DNA from 2 places in the Janthinobacterium sp. 61 genome. Region 1 is predicted to be linked to the other one. Evidence: predicted binding sites of a transcription regulator. Region 1 holds the regulator's gene; the other holds the start of a gene.
What was found. Region 1 encodes FNR, which switches genes on or off when oxygen is low (the NO sensors DNR and NnrR bind a similar motif). Its sites were predicted from a motif close to TTGATNNNNATCAA; they were not measured.
Positions count from the first base shown of each region.

Region 2: the regulator FNR is predicted to act here: its motif matches at 1,248-1,261, upstream of CLU92_RS03445 (bacteriohemerythrin).

Region 1 is NZ_PJMQ01000001.1:4,398,015-4,404,070, forward strand. Features, by position in the region: gene ccoG (cytochrome c oxidase accessory protein CcoG) at 1-1,350, shown strand, start outside; gene CLU92_RS19915 (FixH family protein) at 1,405-1,929, shown strand; gene fnr (fumarate/nitrate reduction transcriptional regulator Fnr) at 1,933-2,691, opposite strand; gene CLU92_RS19925 (response regulator) at 2,931-6,005, shown strand.
Region 2 is NZ_PJMQ01000001.1:732,671-738,726, reverse strand. Features, by position in the region: gene CLU92_RS03460 (sulfite reductase flavoprotein subunit alpha) at 1-467, shown strand, start outside; gene CLU92_RS03455 (hypothetical protein) at 595-780, shown strand; gene CLU92_RS27665 (hypothetical protein) at 932-1,087, shown strand; gene CLU92_RS03445 (bacteriohemerythrin) at 1,337-1,735, shown strand; gene CLU92_RS03440 (hypothetical protein) at 1,739-2,587, opposite strand; gene CLU92_RS27320 (hypothetical protein) at 2,597-2,836, opposite strand; gene CLU92_RS03435 (TonB-dependent siderophore receptor) at 2,909-5,143, shown strand; gene CLU92_RS03430 (nucleotidyltransferase domain-containing protein) at 5,140-5,889, opposite strand; gene CLU92_RS03425 (methylated-DNA--[protein]-cysteine S-methyltransferase) at 5,985-6,056, shown strand, end outside.

The DNA of each region.
Region 1 (6,056 bases):
CGCGAGCAAATCTACCCTCGCGAGGCCAAAGGACGCTACGCTACCTGGCGATGGGTATGCGTATGGCTTACCCAGCTGGCGTTCTACGGCTTGCCGTGGTTGACCTGGAATGGCAGGCAAGCCCTGCTGTTCGATTTGACCACGCGCAAGTTCTACATTTTCGGCGTCGTGCTGTGGCCCCAGGATTTCATCTATCTGGCGGCCCTGCTGATCATCTGTGCGTATTTGTTGTTCCTCGTCACGGCCATCGCCGGGCGGGTGTGGTGCGGGTTCTCTTGCCCGCAAACGGTATACACGGAAATCTTCCTGTGGGTCGAACGCCGCATCGAGGGCACGCGCAGCGCGCGCATGGCCCTCGACAAGCAGGGACCCTCCGTGCGCAAGGCTTTCAAGAAAACGGCCAAGCACCTGGCATGGGGCGCCATCGCCCTGTGGACGGGCTTTACCTTTGTCGGCTATTTCACGCCGATCAAGGAACTGGCGCGCGAGGTGACCACCCTCAATTTCGGTCCCTGGGAATGGTTCTGGGTCTTGTTCTACAGCCTGGCAACCTACGGCAACGCGGGCTGGCTGCGCGAGCAGGTGTGCAAATACATGTGCCCCTACGCGCGCTTCCAGAGCGCCATGTTTGACCAGGACACCCTGATCATCACTTACGATGCCAAGCGCGGCGAACCGCGTGGCGCCATCAGCAAGAAGGCCGGCAACAACGACAAGCTGGGCGACTGCATCGACTGCACCCTGTGCGTACAAGTGTGTCCGACCGGCATCGATATCCGCAACGGCCTGCAGTATGAATGCATCGGCTGCGCCGCCTGCGTCGACGCCTGCAACAGCGTGATGGACAAGGTCGACCGGCCGCGGGGACTGGTACGCTACAGTACCGACCATGCGATGGAAAACAACTTCAGTTCGAAGCAGATCCGCCAGCGCGCCATGCGCCCGCGCGTGCTGATCTACACTTCCATCCTGGCCCTGATCATCATCGCCGTGTGTACCTCGCTGGCCCTGCGCACGCCCCTGAAAATGGACGTGATCCGCGACCGCGGTTCGATGGGACGCGAAGTGGAAGACGGCATGATCGAAAACGTTTACCGCTTGCAGATCATGAACACCTCGGAGCAAACCCAGCATTTTAAAATCAGCGCTTCCGGCTTGCCGGGCCTGACCTTGCTGACGCGCGAAGAAGTAACCTTGCAGCCGACGGAAACGCTGGGCTGGCCGATCCGCCTGCGCGTGCCGCACGGCGTGGGCGAGAAGGGCTCGAACAAGATTGCGATCGAATTGCACTCGCTGGACGACCCATCGTTGCATGTGCGTGAAAGCGCGGTATTCATCGTACCGCGCTAATGTAGGAAGGCCAGTCCCCGGATGGGGATTGGCCGATTAAACAGGAGAAATATCATGTCCGACAGTCTCAAGCTGCAAGCCCCCGTTGCCCCGTGGTACAAGCATCGCTGGCCATGGCTGCTGATGATCGGTCCCGGCCTGTCCGTGGTCGTCGGCAGCTTCATGGGCTATATCGCGTTTACGCAGCCTGATGCGCTGGTGGTGGGCGATTACTACAAGCAGGGAAAGGCGATCAACCAGGACTTGCGGCGCGATACTGTCGCCAGCGACCTGGCGATGGATACCAGCCTGTCGTATGACGTGGCGTCAGCGCGCCTCAGTGGCTCCGTGCACAGCTTCGGCAAGGCTTACCAGGGTCCGCTGCAGCTGCATCTGGCGCATGCGACCTTGCCGGAAAAAGATATCAAGCTGCTGGTGCAGCCCGATGCGGCGGGCAACTTCTCGGTAGCGCTGCCGATGCTCGAGCGCAGCCGCTGGCAAGTGCTGGTGGAAAACGACAAACGCGAGTGGCGCCTGTCCGGCATCTGGACCTGGCCGCTGCAGCGCAGCATCGCGCTGCACGCGGATGAAGAGCTGTAAGACTTACTTGCAGACGTCCGTACCGGCCGTAATGGCCTTCAACTTGGCCGGCTGCAAGATCTCGATCTCGCGGTTGGAGACGCGCAGCCAGCCTTCCTTCTTGAATTTCGACAATAAGCGGCTGACGCTTTCGATGGTCAGGCCCAGGTAGTTGCCGATTTCCTCGCGCGACATGCGCAGCTGGAAATTGCTGCCCGAATAGCCGCGCGCCTCATAGCGCGAGGCCAGGTTGACGATGAAGGCGGCAAAGCGCTGTGTCGCCTGCATATTGCCCAGCAACAGCATGACGCTTTGCTCGCGCGTGATTTCCTGGCTCATCATCCGGTGGAAATGGCGCAGCAGGGTAGGCATACTGCCCAGCAATTGTTCCAGGCTGGAAAACGGGATTTCACACACTTCGCTGTCTTCCAGCGCCACCGCATTACAGTGGTGGCGGTCGGCGCTGATGGCGTCCATGCCCAGCAGTTCTCCTGCCATCTGGAAGCCCGTCACCTGCTCTTCGCCACCCGGATTGATCTGGTACGTCTTGAAGTGCCCCAGGCGGATCGCGTACAGGTTCTGGAACGAGTCGCCGATGCGGAACAGCGAGGCGCCGCGCACGATCTTGCGGCGGCGACCGATGATCTGATCCAGCCTGTCCATGTCGCCCACATCGAGGCCCATCGGCAGGCACAATTGATGCATGCTGCAGGTCGAGCATCGCGCACGCAACGCTTCCACGGTCACTGTGGGCAAGGTGGGAGTGAGGAGCGCTTCAGTCATGTCGGTACCTTTTAGAAAATGCAATACCGAGTTTACTGCATACACGGTTGCCGTGTGCCAATTTCACCGCAATTGCGCTGAATAAACGACGTTCTGACTTTAATTATATGGCAACATCGTCAAAAGCCCTTGCAGCGAGGGCAATTTGCGCGGCACCGCTTGCCAAGTTGATGTATTGATAGGAAAATTCCTGACAGCATTATCTGCCGCCTGTGCCGCCCGGTACTGAAAAGGAAATCATGAAGCCTCTCGGCATCAAAGCAAAAGTCGCCTTGGCCACCAGCCTGACCTCGATCGCCATGATCGCACTGGTCACCATGATCCAGTTGCAGCACATGCGCGCTGACTTCACGCGAGTACTGCTGAGCCAGCAATCTGCCCTGATCACCCGCACCGCCGCCGAGCTCGACGACAAGCTGGGCATGCTGCTGCAAATCGTCACCCTGACGGCCAGGCAGCAGCCGCCGGAATTGATCGCCCAACCCGCCAAGCTGCGCGAATACTATGCGCGCCGCTCGATGCTGGTGCTGTTCGACGACGTGCTGGTGCTCGATGCGCAAGGCGCCATCGTGGCCGACATGCCGCTGGTCACGGGCCGCGCCGGCATCAACGTTGCCGAGCGCGAGTATTTCCAGACCGTCCTGCGTACACGTCAGCCCATGATCACCGAGCCGATGCTGGGCAAATCGAGCGGCATGCCCATCGTGCAGATGGTGGCGCCCGTGCTCACCGCCGATGGCCAGGTGGCCGGTGTGGTGATCGGCGTGCTGCGCCTGTACAAGGACAACCTGCTGGGGCGCCTGCGCTCGGAAAAGATCGGCAAGAGCGGCTATTACTTCATTCTCACGCGCGGCGCCGTGCCGCGCTACGTGCTGCACCCCGATACCAGCCGTTTGCTGCAGCCGCGCCAGCCGAACGCCAACCTGACGACCACCCAGATGCTGAAGGACGATGGCGAAGGCAGCATGGTCAGCACCAACAGCCGCGGCATCACGGCCGTCAACAGCTTCAAGCGCCTGAAATCGGTGAACTGGCTGCTGGCCGCCTCGCTACCCATCGAGGACGCCTTCGAACCGTTTGATGGCGTGCTGTACCGGCTGGTGCTGTGGAGCATCCTCGCTTCGCTGCTGGCCGCTTTTGTTCTGGGCTGGGTTACCGTGCGCCTGCTGTCGCCGCTGGTGCGCCTGCGCGATACCCTGCTGGCCCTGCGCACCAGCGGCAGCCGCTTCACGCCCGTGCCAGTGCAGCAGCGCGACGAGATCGGCGAACTGACGGAGGCGTTCAACGGCCTGATGTGCGAACGCGACCGCCTGCAGCAGGAACTCGAATCGCGCGCGGCGGAACTGGAACTGGAGCGCGACCGGGCCGAGGCGGCCAACCGGGCGAAGAGCGACTTCGTGGCCAACATGAGCCATGAAATCCGCACGCCCCTCAATGCCGTGCTGGGCATGGTCTATTTGCTGGGCAATACCAGGCTCGACACGGAACAGCGCAAGTATCTGACCATGGTGCGCGTGGCGGGCCAGTCGCTGCTGGGCATCCTCAACGACGTGCTCGATTATTCGAAGATCGAAGCGCGCCGCATGGAATTGTCGCCCGTCGAGTTCGACCTTGACGAAGTCATGAATACCCTGGCCACGACGATGACGATGAATGCGGGCGAGAAGGAGCTGGAACTGGCCATCGCCGTCGAGCCCGACGTGCCGCGGCGCCTCGTGGGCGACGCCCAGCGCCTGCAGCAAATCCTCGTCAACCTGGCCGGCAATGCCATCAAGTTCACCGAGAGCGGCGAAGTGGTGGTGGCCGTCAGCCTGGCCGAGAGAGAAGAAGGGCGCGCCTGCCTGCGCTTCGAAGTGCGCGACACGGGTATCGGCATGACGGAACTGCAGCAACAGCAACTGTTTTCCGCCTTTTCACAGGGCGACCAGAGCATCACGCGGCGCTTCGGCGGCACGGGTTTGGGCCTGGCCATCAGCAAGCAACTGATCCACATGATGGGCGGCGATATCGCCGTGGCCAGCAGCGAAGGCAAGGGCAGCCGCTTCTGGTTCAGCGTGCCCTTCGAGATGCTGGAGCAGCCGGCCGAGACGCGGCGCACGCCGGCCCTCGGCCAGCTGCGCCTGCTGGTGGCCGACGATAACCGCACTACACGCGAACTGATCGTCAAGCTGATCGAGGCCTGGGGCTGGCTGGCCGACGAAGTGGACTCCGGTTTTGCCGCCATCGAACTGTATCGCGAACGCCTGGCGCAGCAGCAACCGTATGACGTGGTGCTGGCCGACTGGCACATGCCCGTGATGGATGGCCTGGCCACGGCCAAGGCCATCCGCCAGGCGGCCAGTGGCCAGCGCCAGCCCATCGTGGTGATGGTCAACGCCTTCGCCCGCAACCACCTGGAAGAGATTTCCAGCGCGGCCGAGGCCGATGTCGTGCTGATGAAGCCGATCACGGGATCGAGCCTGTTCGATGCCCTGCACCAGGCGCTGATCGCCAAGAACGACGGCGGCGAGCAGCGCATGCTGCACCAGCCGCTGGGCACGGAGCTGGCCGGCGTACATTTCCTGCTGGTGGAAGACAATCATTTGAACCAGGCCGTGGCGCGCGGCATCCTCGAACACATGGGCGCTACCCTGGACGTGGTGGGCGACGGCCTGCAAGCGGTGGAGCGGCTGCGCACGGAGGCGCTGCGCTACGACATCGTGCTGATGGATATGCAAATGCCCGTCATGGACGGCTTCAGCGCCACCCACATCATCCGCACGGAACTGCGCTTGAACTTGCCCGTGATCGCCATGACGGCCGGCGTGCTGGCGTCGGAGCGCGAGCGCTGCATGACGGCCGGCATCAGCGATTTCATCGCCAAGCCCGTGGTGGTGGAAGAGATGATGGAAGTCATCCTGCGCCACCTGCCCAAACGCCCGCAAGTGCAGACGACCGAGGCGGCACCCGTTGCCGATGAGGAAGTGTTTTCCATGGCGCCGCTGATGCGCGTGATGGGACGCGATGCGAAAGGGCGCGGCGTGCTGCGGCGCATGGTGGAAGATGCGCTGAACAAGGGCATGACGCCCGTGCGCGACGCTGAAACAGCGTTGCAAACGGGCCGCCACAGCGACGTGGCGCGCATCTTGCACGGCGTGCGCGGTTCCGTGGGCACCCTGGGCACGAAACGCCTGATCCGCGCCGCGTTTGCCACCGAGGAAGCCATCGACGCCGGTCGACTCGACGAGGTGCCGGCGCTGCTGGCGCACACGGCGCGGGAACTGGAGCAGGCGCTGGCGGCGGCGTCCGATTGGTTGTCGAGGCTGAAAGATTAAAAGAGTAGGTCGGATTAGCGCTTGCGCGTAATCCGACATGATACGCCAACA
Region 2 (6,056 bases), 3.7 Mb from region 1:
GCCTGCGCCTGCAAGCCAATCCCGCCTTCGCGCCCGCCCTGGTCGACGTGCCCTGCATCTATATTGGCAACGGTTCCGGCCTGGCGGGCCTGCGGGCGCACCTGCGCGCACGCCGGCGGGCGGGGCTGGCACGCAACTGGCTGCTGTTCGGCGAGCGCCAGCAAGCTTTTGACAGCGTCTGCGGCGAAGAGTTGCAAGGCTGGCTCGACACTGGCCACCTGGCACGCCTGGACCGCGTCTTTTCGCGCGATGGCAAGGAAGGTGGCAAACGTGAATATGTGCAGGACCGCCTGCGCGCCTGCGCGGATGAACTGCGTGACTGGCTTGCGCAAGGCGCCATCGTCTACGTGTGCGGCAGCCTGCAAGGCATGGCGGCTGGCATCGATGCTGTACTGCAAGAAGTGCTGGGCCAGGAAGGTCTCGACGCCCTGCTGGCGGCCGGACGCTACCGCCGCGACGTGTATTGATCTGCCTCAGCACATTGCCGGCGCCGCCCGGCTATGTGGGCGGGCGCACAGTCAGCGCCAGCCATCGGATTAGAGTGGGGACATCGCGGCACAAGCGCCGCCCCACCCACTTTCTGCGAGACTAGCCATGAAGAACCCCTGGATGAGCATGTACCTGAGCGCCGCTAACCGCATCGCCAGCACGGCACGCGGCCATGCCACGGCCGCCGTCAAGCGTGAAGCGGCGAAAAATACGCAGCAGTTGACGCAGGTGTGGTTCGATTCCTTTCTTCCGCCAACAGGCAAGCCGCGGCGCCGCCGCAAGGCAAAATAAGACCCTGGCAATAGGCGAACTGGTGCGGTGCATCACAGCAATAAGTTGAAATTACAATCAGATGAACTAAACTGCAAGCATGGTAGTACATAAGGAAGTGACCGGCAGGCGCCGCATCCCCGCGCCGCCACCGGGACACCGGGAGACGACCATGTTGACGCTTAAAGTGCTGGCCTGCCTTGCCCTGTCGGCCTTGATGCTCGCCCCCCTCGTGTTGAGGGATACCATGCAGTTGTCGGCCGGGCAGCAATTGCAGGTGCCGAATGTCGATGCGCAGGCCCTGTGGGCCCACTGGCCCAAGCACTAAGTAATACGCGCGCCTGAGAAAGCGCTGCTGACGGCGTTTTTCAGCGGCGCTCGCTAGTGGCATGCACGTTCCAAAAGCGCCTTGTAGCACGTGGGAATTTGTTCCCCACTTTTTGTTTAAATTGATCAGTAGCCCACACTTTCTCCACTTCGCCATACTTTTGATCCAGATCATGGATTTCCACCTTCGCTGCGCCCACACTGGAACAGTCCGCTCCACATCGCGACGGACTTAACCGGGAGCATCGGCATGGGTATATCGGGTTGGAAGGATGAGATGGCGCTGGGCGTTCCCGCCATTGACGAAGCGCATGAGGCGCTGTTTCAAGAACTTGCGCGGCTGGGGCAGTTGAGCGACCAGCATTTCAGCATGGCGTTTCGCGACCTGATTGCGGCCGTCGAACGCGATTTCCGCGAGGAAGAGGATTTGATGGAGCAAATCGCCTTTCCCTCGCTGGCCAACCACCGCGAACAACATGCGCGCGTGCTCAGCGGCTTGCACCATGCGTGGGCCGCCGTCGATGAAGGCGACCTGGAACAGGGGCGCCATGCGCTATCGCTCTTGCCGCAATGGCTGATCTTTCATCAAGCCACCATGGACCTGGCCCTGGCGGCGGCCCTGGAGCTGGTGCAGCGCCAGCCGAACTAGACACTACAGCAGCAGCACCGTGGCTTGCTCGGGCAAGACCACGCGGTAGTGTCCCGGGTATTTGTCTTCGCCGTCGAAAATCTTGCAAAACACGGGCTGGTTGATATCGTTGACGGCCGGCTCGTGCATGGGCAAGGTAGCGATCAGCTGTTCACCATCCATCAACTGCAAGGCGCTGCCCCGCTCGGCCGCGCAAAACGCCAGCGCTTGCACATCGCTGGCGAACGGCCGCTTGTACCACGGCGTGATGGCCCGCACGGCGCGCCGCGCGTCGCGCAAGACTTGCCCCACGCGCGTGACATTCCACGCATCGCGCGCCACGGACGGCTGCAGCACGATATTTGCCGTCAGTTCGCCCCTGCCCTTGTTCACCAGGAACGTGCCATCCTGCGCGGCAATGTCCTCATTGAGCGGCACGACAAACACGCCGCCGTCGGACACCTTGATCGGCACAGGGGCGCCATTGCCTTGCAGGGCCACGCGCACATCGTCGATGGTGGCGCTCAGCTTGGCCGGAATCAGGCGCAGGGCCATGACCACACTGCCGCTCGACACTTGCCACACTTTCCTGGCCGTCAGATAACTCTCGCGGTACGCCGTGAAACGGATGCGCGGCGCCTTGGCGTCGCTGTTGGCCGTGATCGTCACCGTTTGCGAGGGCAATGCGTCTTCTGCGGGCGCCGGCACCGTCGGCAGCGTCGGCGCAGCAGATGTGGCAGGCACGGCATCAATGGCGGGCGGCATGCTGGCGCTCTGCAGCGGCGCGGGAACAGCTGGCGGCGGCGCGTGCTCCTGGGCCTGGCCCAGCGACACGACACACAACCATCCGGCACAAGCGATCCATGTACGCATGCATTTCTTTCAATAAGGAAAATATTTTATCAGCCCCGCATTATCGCAGAAGGCCAGCCAATGCGCCGCTTCTGGCCTGCCTGCACTCTTTTGGTGCGTTCGCTTGATTATGTAGCAAATATCATCTATATTGATAATGATTCCTATTCGCAATGCGACGGAAATCGCGCGCCCCTCTTTTCCACCACCCGTTCGCGCCGGGCCTTGCGGTGGAACTGCTATCCAAGCCAGACCACGGGCCAGCGTCATGCCATCCCCCAGCTACTGCGCACTTCGCCAGACGAGATAGGAAAACACGACTAAAAATATGCCAGGAAAATAATGCAATCGACTACCGTACTCTCTTCTTCGCGCCAGCCCGCCTTGCGCCCCCTGCCCCGTTTATTACACATCAGCCTGCTCAGTCTTGCCGCCGGCGTGGCCCTGCCGGCACAGGCCACCGACGCCGCTGCGACCGATGTGACCATGCCGGCCGTCACCGTCCTGGGCCAGTCGACGGCGACTACGGAAGGCACGCAATCGTACACGGCAGGAGAAACGCGCAGCGCCACGCGCATGGACCTGTCCCTGCGCGAAACGCCGCAATCGGTCAGCATCATCACACGCCAGTTGCTCGACGACCTGGGCGCTGTGCGCCTGGACCAGGCACTGGCGCAGACGACGGGCATTCAGGTAGGCCAGAACGACACGGAGCGCACGACGTTTTATGCGCGCGGCTTCGGCATCAACAGTCTCCAGATCGACGGCATGGCGCGCGGCGGCAATGCGCCGCTGCAAGACACCATCCTGTATGACCGCATCGAAGTCGTGCGCGGCGCCACCGGCCTAATGGGCGGCACGGGCGATCCGTCGGCCACCATCAACATGATACGCAAGCGGCCGACGAAGGAATTCCAGGCCAGCGCCGGACTCATCATGGGACGCTGGGATGACCAGCGCTTCGAGGCCGACCTGTCCACGCCGCTGAACGCCGAAGGCAGCGTGCGCGCACGCACGGCCCTGGCCTGGCAAAAACGCGATTCCTACCTGGATATGTATCACGAGCGCAAGACAGTCGGCATGCTCATCGTCGAGGCGGACTTGCGTCCCGGCACCCTGCTGACGGCCGGCGTCGACTTCCAGGACAACAAGCCGACAGGCGCCACCTGGGGTGCCGTGCCCTACTGGAATGCGGATGGCAGCCTGGCCAACTTGCCGCGCAACACCAGTTTCACGACGCCATGGAGCACCTGGGCCAACAAGCAGCATACGCTGTTCACGTCGCTGGACCAGCGCCTGCCCGGCAACTGGAATATGCACCTCGGTTATGCGCGCACGGAAAGCACGAACCGCACCACCGTCGCCTACGCGGGCGCGGGTTACCCCGACCCGGCCACCGGTGCAGGCATGCGCCTGTGGACGGGCGCCTGGGGCGCGGGCAAGAATACCAGCGACAATTTCGACGTCTACGCCAGCGGACCGTTCACCTTGCTGGGACGCAAGCATACGGCCATCGCCGGCTGGAACGGCGGCAACCAGCGCGCCCGCTCGCTGGGCGGCGAGGCGGAAATCAATTACCCGGCCTTTATCCCCGATTACCGCAGCTGGACGGGCAACATCCCCCGCCCCGTCTTCCACCCGGACGGCGCGCACACGGAAACCGTGACGCGCCTGGCGGGCGGCTATGTGGCCACGCGTTTGAGCCTGGCCGACCCGCTGCACGTGATCATCGGCGCGCGCAGCAGCACTTACCGCACGGATACGCGCAACTACAATACGCAAGGCGTGTACACGGGCAGCGGCGACTTTACGGAAACGCGCAATGAAGTCACGCCGTATGTGGGCGCCGTGTTCGATATCAACAAGCAATATTCGGCCTACGCCAGCTTCACGCAGCTGTTCAACCCGCAATCGAGCAAGGACCGCAACAACCAGTTCCTGGCGCCGGAAACGGGCGACAATGCGGAACTGGGCATCAAGGGCGAATTCTATGAAGGCAAGCTGAACGCGTCGGCCGCCGTGTTTCACACGAAGAAAAAGAATCTGGCGGAACTCGACCGCAGCGTGCCGCCAGGATTTTTGCTGCCCGACGGTGGCCAGGCCATGGTGGCCAATGGCGCCGGCATCACGGCCAAGGGCGTGGAATTCGACGTCTCCGGCCAGATCACGCCCGCCTGGGAAGCGAGCGGCGGCTACACCTATCTGCACGCGGCCGAAGCCGATGGCCGCCGCGCCGCCACCACGCAACCGCGCCATTTGCTGCGCCTGGCCACCAGCTTCCGCTTCGACGGCCGCCTGGCTGGCCTGAAAGCAGGCGCCAGCATGACGGCGCAAAGCGCCACCTACAGCGAATCGTGGTACGGCCGCCCGCCATCAGGAACCATCACCAACATCCCGCAAGCGGGCTATGCGCTGGTCAACGCCATGGCCAGCTACGCGCTCAACGGCCACGCCAGCGTGCAGCTGAACGTGAATAACTTGCTCGATAAAAAGTACTACCGCAACGTGGGCTTCTTCGATGGCGTGTTCTGGGGCGAGCCGCGCAACATCAGCCTGTCCGTGCGAACGGCATTCTAAGCACGCCAGTGGGCGGGTGCGGGCAAGGTAAATCCTTCCAGCAAGGGTCCGCCCACGGGCGCCAGCACGACGGCGCTCAGCTGCTCGAAGGCGCGCTGGCCGGCAGGCAAGTCGCTGGCAACCAGGCGCAGGGCACCATCGAGCTGGGTGGCGACATCGGCGTCGAATGCCTGCAGGCGGCGGAACAGGTGCTTGCCGCCGCCGCTCCATTCGCCGGCCGCGCGCAGGTGCAGGTCGGCCAGCGCTTGATACAGCTGGCAAGCCACGGCCAGCGCCTCGCCCGGGTGCCGACTGTCGACCAGGTCTTCCAGCCCGGTGGTGATGGCGTAGCGGCGCCGCTGCACATTGTCCACCTCGAGCACGGGCGGCCCGGCCACGACGATGCCTTGCGCCAGCGCGTGAAGCCGGGCGTAGGCATCGCTGCCAGTGAGGATATTTTCCCCTTCCACCACCATCATCGCCAGCGGCGCCGTGCCGCCCGGTGCATCCATTTCCTGGCAAAAGTACGTGAACGTGCCCTGGTCATGCCCGAACAGTTCCACCGTGCGTCCCTCGGCGACAAGGGTGTCGCGCCAGGCGCAATCGACGTGCTCGAACAGCAGCAGCAAGTCGATATCGGAAGTGGGCGTCTGCCGGCCCGTGGCGAACGAGCCGCCGATGATGGCCGCCACGGCCGTGGGGTAGTGTTCCTGCACCAGCCGCAAGGCAATCGCGCGGATGGCGTCATAAGTGGGGATCGTCGTCAAAGCCAGTTCTCCATGCCGAAAAACACTATGCTACACGCGATATGCACGCTGCCGCCATCCTGCTACACTGGCGCCATCTGATCCAAGGAAGAAACATGGAATACGACTGCCTCGTGGTGCCCTCGCCCGTGGGCGAGCTGACCCTGGTGGCGCGCGGGGCGGCGCTG